DNA from 2 places in the Nocardia sputi genome. Region 1 is predicted to be linked to the other one. Evidence: predicted binding sites of a transcription regulator. Region 1 holds the regulator's gene; the other holds the start of a gene.
What was found. The regulator HspR, encoded in region 1, represses chaperone genes until heat shock. The targets are predictions, from matches to a motif close to ANNTGAGTNNNNNNNACTCANNT.

Region 1 (4,425 bases):
GACCGGCGTGACGGTGAGCCAGCGGTTGGCCATCGCCAGCTTGCTCAGCGTTTCCAGGTCGTAGAGGTCGCACGGGTGGTGACCGCCGACGAACAGGTGCACCTTCGGATTGGTCCGCCGCATCGCCATCGACATCAGCTGTGCCCGCAGCGGCGCGACGCCGGTGCCGCAGCCGACCATCAGCATCTTGCGTTTGATGTTGCGCGGAACGCCGAGGCCGCCGAGTGGTGAGCCGAGCAGCCACTGGTCGCCGACGACGGTCTGGCCGACGACGGCCGAACTGACCCAACCGCCCAGCACGCTCCGGACGTGGAACTCGATCTCCCCGTTGGCATTCGCGGGCACCGCGGGCGAGAGATAGCGCCACATGCGCGGCCGCGAGGGGATCTGCACGCTCAGGTACTGACCCGCCGCGTAGTGCATCGGCTGGTCCAGTTGCAGCCGGACGACGACCAGGTTGCGCAGCACCTCACGCCGCTCGATCACGGTGCCGGTCCACACCGGCGGCGTGGCCTCCTTCTCCGCCGCGCCGATCATGGTGTCGGCGATGATCTTCAGGCCCTCGTCCCAGGCCCGGTCGACCTCGTCGGTCCACATCTCCGTGCCCGCGAACACCTTGACGGCGGTCTTCAGCGCGGTGGACACGGCGGTGTAGTGCGCCGGCTGCACGCCGTACTTGCGATGGTCCCTACCGAGTTGGGCGAGGAAGGGCAGGAGCTTGTCGGGCTCCTCCAACCGGTCCAGCGCGTAGGAGATGGCCTTGACCAGGCGATCGCGCTGGGCGTCCATCGCGGCGGGAAAGAAATCGCGGACATGCGGGTAATCGGTGAACAAGATCGCGTAGAACGATCTCGCCAGTTTCTCCGGCCCCCCGTCCTCCGCAGCAACTGCCTTGAACGTGGTTCTGATCAAAGCGACAGTGCGCGAATCCATTGCCGTCACAACCCCATTTCGCACTCGTTCACGAACCATGCCGGCGAGTGAGGTGCTGCGGGCCACTCGACAGCAGCCGACGGAAAGGAGTGTAGGCGAGGTTTGCCAGCAACGGAATCTTTCGGAGGAACATCACGCGTGTAATTCTGTCGAAACGAGGTCGCCCGGCGAGACACGCCAGAGAAACCGACTGCACGACGGTGGATCTGGCACGAATTCGGTCGCGTTCACGGCGAATTGGCAACGGCCGCTTGGGAAATTCCATAGCGACTGGTCTGTTCTAGCGACATCAGGGCAACATGCATATCGCCACACGTAAAGCAAACCAGGCATACCGCACCGTTACCGTGATCCGGTCTATGGTGAGCAATACCAGTTGATTCGACAACGAAATAACTTTCGCCACATGACCTCTGCCGAACGTGTTCTGGTTTACCGTCAGCAAATACAGGGTGATTCCGGCTCCCGAAACGACGAAGGCCCCGGCCTCGAATCGCGGTGTGCGACCGAGGCCGGGGCCGTCGTCGTGCCGGTTATCGCCGGTGCCTGCCGTCCTCACGACGATGCCGAGGCTGCCAGACGACCAACGCCGTACTGCGCTGCGGCGGCGAGAGATCGGGACGGTACCCGGCGCGCATTCGCTCCAGCTCCGCCGTCAGGTCCGCGACCTGGTTGCGCAGCTCTTCCACCTGATTGGTCAGTTCGATGATGCGCTTGATGCCCGCCAGGTTGACGCCCTCGTCCTGGGACAGCCGCTGCACCTCGCGCAGCAGCTCCACGTCCCGGGCCGAGTAGCGCCGCCCCCCGCCCGAAGTGCGTTGCGGCGTGACCAGTCCCAAACGGTCATACGTGCGCAGCGTCTGCGCGTGCATGCCGGCCAGCTGGGCCGCCACCGAGATCATGAAGAACTCGGCGCGCGACCCGCCGGACGCGTTCTTCGGTTCAGAGGACATCACGCACCTGCCCATCCCGCCCGTGGATCGAAGCCGCTGAGCCGCTCCACCTCCTGGTAGCGCTTGAGCGCCTCCACGGCGTCACCGTCCAGCTTCTGCGGTATCGCGACCTTCACCGTCACCAGCAGGTCGCCCGCGCCGCCGCCACGCTTGGGCACGCCACGGCCGCGCACCCGCAGGATACGACCATCGGCGGTACCCGGGGGCACCTTGACGCCGACCCGGCCGTCCAGCGTTGGCACCGAAACCGTTGTGCCCAGGACCAATTCACTGTAACTGACCGGCAGCACCAAGGTCAGGTCGTCGCCGTTGCGGCCGAAGACCTTGTCCTGGCTGACGTGGACGGTGACGAAGAGGTCGCCCGACGGCGCCCCGCGCAGTCCCGCCTCGCCTTGGCCGGCCAGCCGGATCCGTTGGCCGTCACCGACTCCCGGGGGAATCCGCACCGTGATGGTGCGCGTGCGGTTCTGGATGCCGTTGCCGTGACAGTCGACGCACGGGTCGTCGATGATCGAACCGCTGCCACGGCACTCGTCGCACGGCTCGCTGAAGCCGAACGCGCCCTGGTTGCGGCTGACGACGCCGGTGCCGTTGCAGATCGGGCAGACCCGCGGACTCGTGCCCGGTTTGGCTCCGCTGCCGTGGCACGTGGTGCACGGCGACGGGCTGGTCATCCGCAGCGGAACCGTGACGCCCTGGGCGGCCTCGCGGAAACCGAGCGTCGTCTCGGTCTCCACGTCGGCGCCGCGCCGGGGGCGGCTCGACGTCCGCGTGCCGCCCCGGTTGAACAGACCACCGAGCAGGTCACCGAGGCCACCGTCGGCGGCGCCCGCGCCGCCGAAGATGTCCCCGAAGGTGAATTCCTGCGAGAAGCCGCCACCCGCACCGGGACCGAACCCACCGCGACCGTAACCGCCACCCGCGAAGAGCTTGCGGGTGTCGTCGTACTCTTTGCGCTTGGCCGGATCCGACAGCACGGCATGCGCCTCGCTGACGGCTTTGAACCGCTCCTCGGCTTTGGTGTCACCGTGGTTGGCGTCCGGGTGCAAGTCACGCGCGAGCTTGCGGTAGGCCTTCTTGATCTCGTCCTGCGAGGCGCCGGAGGAAATACCCAGCTCCTTGTAGAAGTCCTTTTCGATCCACTCCCGCTGGCTCACCGAGCATCTCCTCCTCTCGCGTCCTTATTGTTCGTTCGCGCCGGCATCAACATCCGATGCCTCTTCGGTCGGCTGGTCAGGGGTTTCCGTCGCATCGGCTACGCCGTCGGTTACCCCGACGAGCGCGTGCCGAAGCACCCTATCGCCGAAGCGATAGCCTTTGCGCATCACGATGCCGATCACCGGGTCGTGGCCGGAGCCCTCGTGCTGCACGGCCTCGTGCAGGGTCGGATCGAAAGGCTCGCCCTCCGAACCGAACTCCTCGAGGCCCTGCTTGAGCAGCGCGGCCGACAATTTGTCGGCCACCGACTTCAGCGGACCGGACTCCAGGTCGCCGTGCGCCCGCGCCCGGTCGAGATCATCGAGCACGCCGAGCAGTTCGGTGACCACCGACGCCTTGGCGGAGTCGATCGCGGCCTTGCGGTCGCGCTCGACCCGGCGCCGGTAGTTGGCGTACTCCGCGGTCAGCCGCTGCAGGTCGGCGGTGCGCTCGGCGAGCTCGCCGCTGATGGTGTCGGCGAGCGCCTGGGCGTCGCCGCCGTTGTCGGCCTCCGCACCGTTGCCCGACTCCGGGGCCTGCGCGGCCGCGGCGCCGTTGTCCGCGGCCTGCTGCCGGATCTCACCGGTCTCCGGGTCGATCTTCCGGTTGTCGACGAAGGTGATCGGCTCCTTCTCAGAGTTGCCCTCGGTCACTTCTTCTCCGTGTCGACCGGCTCGTCCACGACCTCGGCGTCCACGACCTGGTCATCATCCTGCGCCGAACTCGAAGCACCGTTGCCCTGCGCCGCGGCGTCCGCGGCGGAGGCCTCGTAGATGGCCTGGCCGAGGGCCTGCGACTCGGTCGCCAGCTTCTCGACGGCCGCCTTCACCGCGGCGATGTCGGTGCCCTTGAGCGCCTCGTTCGCCTCGGCGATAGCCGCCTCGACCTTGGTCTTGACCTCGGCGGGGACCTTGTCCTCGTTCTCCTTGATGAACTTCTCGGTCTGGTGCACCAGCGACTCGGCTTGGTTGCGGGTCTCGGCCTCCTCGCGGCGGGCCTTGTCCTCGGCCGCGTGCGCCTCGGCGTCCTTGATCATCCGATCGATCTCTTCCTTGGACAGGCCGGAGCCGTCCTGGATCTTGATCGTGTTCTCCTTGCCGGTGCCCTTGTCCTTCGCGGTGACGTGCACGATGCCGTTGGCGTCGATGTCGAAGGTGACCTCGATCTGCGGCACGCCGCGCGGGGCCGGCGGGATGCCGGTCAGCTCGAAGGAACCGAGCAGCTTGTTGTGCGAGGCGATCTCGCGCTCACCCTGGAACACCTGGATCTGCACCGACGGCTGGTTGTCGTCGGCCGTGGTGAAGGTCTCCGAGCGCTTGGTCGGGATGGTGGTGTTGCGCTC
Region 2 (4,425 bases), on a different contig from region 1:
CGTCGGCGACGGGGCGGACATCCAGCGCGGCCAGCACTTCCGCCGGGACGTCGTCCAGATCCGGCTCGTTGCGCGCCGGGATGAAGACCGTCTTCAACCCCGCCCGCTGGGCGGCGAGCAGCTTCTGCTTCACGCCGCCGATCGGCAGCACCCGGCCGTTCAGCGTGACCTCACCGGTCATGCCGACATCCGATCGCACCTGACGACCCAGCGCCAGCGACACCAGAGCGGTGACCATCGTGACGCCCGCGGACGGCCCGTCCTTCGGCACCGCGCCCGCCGGGAAGTGGATGTGGATGTTGCGATCAAGCACCGACGGCTCGATCCCGATTTCCTCCAGGTGGGAGCGCACGTAGGTCAGCGCGATCTGCGCGGACTCCTTCATGACGTCGCCGAGCTGGCCGGTGAGCGTCAGGGAGCGCTCGCCCTCGGCGGCGTTCGCCTCGATGTAGAGGACGTCGCCGCCCGCGCCGGTGACGGCGAGGCCGGTGGCCACACCCGGGACGGCGGTGCGTTCCACCGAATCGGGGGTGAAGCGCGGACGACCCAGGTAGTCCTTCAAGTCGTCCAATCCGATCGTCAGTGCTTCCTCGACCGGCACCTCGTAGCCCAGTTCGGGGTCGTAACCCGCCGCAGCGGGAACACTCTCGCGCTCCGACAGCCGAGTGGCGGCCTTGCGCAACGCTTTCGCGATCAGCCGCTCCATCTGCCGGACCCCGGCCTCCCTGGTGTAGTTGGCCGCGATTTCCCGCAGCGCCTCCTCGCTGACCGTCACCTCGTCGGCGGTCAACGCGTTGCGCTCGAGCTGCCGCGGCACCAGGAAGTCGCGGGCGATGGCCACCTTGTCGTCCTCGGTGTAGCCATCGACGGTGATCAGCTCCATCCGGTCCAGCAGCGGGCCGGGGATGGTCTCCATCACGTTCGCCGTGGCGATGAACAGCACGTCGGACAGGTCCAGGTCCAGATCGAGGTAGTGATCGCGGAACGTATGGTTCTGCGCCGGGTCCAGCACCTCGAGCAGGGCGGCCGCCGGGTCGCCGCGGAAGTCCGAGCCGACCTTGTCGATCTCGTCCAGCAGGACGACCGGGTTCATCGAACCGGCTTCCTTCATGGCGCGGACGATGCGACCGGGCAGTGCGCCGACGTAGGTCCGGCGGTGGCCACGGATCTCGGCCTCGTCGCGTACGCCACCCAGAGCCACGCGGACGAACTTGCGGCCCAGCGCCCGCGCCACGGACTCACCCAGCGATGTCTTGCCGACGCCGGGCGGCCCGACCAGCACCAGCACCGCGCCGGAGCCGCGTCCGCCGACGACCTCCAAGCCCCGGGCCGCACGGCGAGCCCGGACGGCCAGGTACTCCACCATGCGGTCCTTGACCTCGTCCAGACCGTGGTGGTCGGCGTCCAGGACCGCGCGGGCGGCCGACACATCGGTGCTGTCGGTGGTCTTCACCGTCCACGGCAGCTCGAGCACCGTGTCCAGCCAAGTCCGGATCCAGCCGGATTCCGGACTCTGATCGCTGGCTCGCTCCAGCCTGCCGACCTCGCGCAGCGCCGCTTCGCGAACCGTGTCGGGTAGATCGGCCTGCTCGACGCGGGTGCGGTAATCGTCGGCGCCGTCCGGCTCGTCCTCACCGAGTTCCTTGCGGATGGCGTTGAGCTGCTGGCGCAGCAGGAATTCGCGCTGGCTCTTCTCCATGCCCTCGCGCACGTCTTCGCTGATCTTCTCGCTGATCTCGGCCTCGGCGATGTGCGCTTTGGTCCACTCGATCAGGGTGGCGAGCCGCTTGGCCACCTCGGGGGTCTCGAGCAGTTCACGCTTCTGCTCGGAAGTGAGGTACGTGGCGTAACCCGCGGTGTCGGCGATGGCCGACGGATCGGTCAATTGATTGACCGCATCGATGATCTGCCACGCCTCGCGGCGCTGCAGCACCGAGACGACCAGCTTCTTGTATTCGGCGGCCAGTTCCTTGGTGCGGCCGTCCAGGGCTGAAGTCTCGACCGGCTCCGCCTCGACCCACAAGGCCGCGCCGGGGCCGGTGACCCCGTGCCCGATCTTTGCGCGCCGTTCGGCCTTGAGGACGGCCGCCGGAGCACCACCGCGCATCCGGCCGACCTGTTCGATGGTGGCGACCACACCGTAGGTGGCGTAGCCCTCGTTCAGGCGCGGCGCGAGCAGCACGGCGTCGGTCCCGGCGGCGCGCGCGGCATCGATCGCGGCCTGCGCCGATTCGTCCAGTTCGATGGGCACGACCATGCCCGGCAGCACGATCGGATCGGTCAGGAACAGCACCGGCAGGTTCTGTGGTGTAGTCACGTCTTCGACCCTTCCAAAAGTTGAGCGATGCCTACTCAACCCGCGATGGTTCGGGTTTGTTCCGTCCACGACCGAACGTTCGCCGACGGCGAATTCCCCACTCGGAACTGTGACGCGCGCCACGGACGCGGACACCGAGCCTCTTCGGATCCTCGCCCCGCCATTCGACTTCCGATTCGCCGGATACTCCTCGTTGACACCCCGTCCAAGGCAATGAGAACGTGGGGGCCTTGATATCTCATACCGGCGGTACCGCCGGATCGGCTTAGGGAGTCCTATCCATGTCGTCGCTCGCCGCTGGCGTGTTCATCGACTGGGAAGGATTGACCGGGCAGCCGAAATTCGTGGTCGACCTGATCACGTTCCCGATCTTCAGCGCGCTGGCCGGTTGGCTGACCAACTGGACCGGCGTGCTGATGCTGTTCTGGCCGATCCGCTTCCGCGGCATCCGCATCCCGGGCCTGCACGTGCTCTATCCCTACTTCCCGCGCCGGGTCCAGGTGTTGCCCACCTTCTCCGGCGACGGCCGCCGCCTCGGATTCCAGGGCTTCATACCGGCGCGTGCGGAAAAGATGGCCAGCATCTGCGTGGACAAGGCGCTGATGCGGATCGGGAGCCCGAAGGACTTCATCCACGAACTCGACCTCGACGGCATCGCCGACTACGTCGCGGTGCTCGCGCGCCAGCAGGTGCGGCCGCTGGTCGACGAGCTGATGTACCGGGAGAACCCGGACCTGTGGCGCACGGTGCCGCGCGCCGCCAAACAGCTGATCTACCAGCGGGTGGATCGCGAACTGCCCGCGCTGTCACGCCGCGCTTTCGCCTCGCTCGGCGACAACGTCGACCAGCTCATCGATATCAAGAGCTTCGTGATCCGCTACCTCCAGCAGAACCCGGCCATCCTGAAGGACCTGACCACCACCATCGCGGCGCCCGAGCTGCGCTTCATGGTGCGCATCGGCTTGCTCGGCGCTCCCTTCGGCGTGCTGCTGGCCCTGTATCTGCATGTACACCAGCACATTCCGGTATTCGGCTGGGTTCCGGGCTGGGTGATCGTCCTGCTCGCCTCGGCGGCGATCGGTGTGATCGTCAACGTCATCGCGGTGAAGATGGTGTTCGAGCCCGGCGACCCGCAACCGAGGTACAAGTACCTGTGGAAGCAGGCGCTGCTGGCGAAACGACAGCCGCAGGCGGCGACCGATCTGGCCCATATCCTGGCCTACCAGGTGTTGACGCTGCCGAACCTGTCTGAGGAACTGCTGGAGGGCCCGAACGGGGACAAGACCAGGCAACTGCTGGAACGGTTGATCGCCGACGAGATCAATCGTCAACTCGGGCCGACCACCACACTGGTGCGGGCGGCTCTGGGTCGTCGCCAGTTCGACAACCTCACGGTGGGCGCGGCGGGCGCCGCGGTCGGTCTGGCTCCGACCCTGACCGAGGACGAAGAATTCAACCTGGAGCAGGCCAAGACCATCGATGAATTCGCGGCGCGCAAATTGCGAGACCTTACGCCGGGGGAGTTCATGGAGATGTTCTACGCGTCCGTGGAACAGGACGCCTGGCTGCTGTATCTGCACGGCGCGGTGCTCGGCCTCGTCGTCGGGGCGGCCCACCTGGTGGCTTTCGGCTGGTAGCGAGGCTCTTTGCGGGCAAGATAAAACAAGCATGCTTGCCTTTTTTTGGTCCCGCTGCGATGCTGGACGGCGGCGGCGCACGAGGCGGTGTGCCCGGATCGGTAGGGGAACGGATGGCTGACCTCGAGGCGCTGCTCGGCGATTTCGCCGACGAATGCGCGGACCTGGAACGACTCGTCGGCCCGTTGGCCGTCGAGGAGTGGGCGCGCGCCACACCTGCGGCCGGCTGGACCATCGCCCATCAGATCGGCCATCTGGCCTGGACCGACGAGGTCGCGACGATCGCCGCCGCGGACGCCGAAGGCTTTCAGAAGCTGCTGGCCGAGGCCGGCCCTCGTGCTCTCACGTTCGTCGACGAGGCGGCCGAGAAAGCCGCCACCGAACCCCCGGCCGACCTGCTCGATCGATGGCGGCGTGGCCGCGCGTCGCTCACCGCCGCGCTGCGCGCCGTGCCCGCGGGGGTCAAACTGC

Region 2: a site for HspR is predicted at 2,336-2,358, ahead of lon (endopeptidase La). Genes of this name have one in related genera too.

What each region holds. Positions count from the first base shown of each region.
Region 1 covers NZ_JAMFLC010000004.1:81,817-86,241, reverse strand. The annotation lists gene M8859_RS07430 (globin domain-containing protein) at 1-933, opposite strand, end outside; gene M8859_RS07425 (heat shock protein transcriptional repressor HspR) at 1,467-1,886, opposite strand; gene dnaJ (molecular chaperone DnaJ) at 1,886-3,043, opposite strand; gene grpE (nucleotide exchange factor GrpE) at 3,068-3,736, opposite strand; gene dnaK (molecular chaperone DnaK) at 3,733-4,425, opposite strand, start outside.
Region 2 covers NZ_JAMFLC010000010.1:210,224-214,648, forward strand. The annotation lists gene lon (endopeptidase La) at 1-2,257, opposite strand, end outside; gene M8859_RS16655 (DUF445 domain-containing protein) at 2,599-3,954, shown strand; gene M8859_RS16660 (TIGR03084 family metal-binding protein) at 4,068-4,425, shown strand, end outside.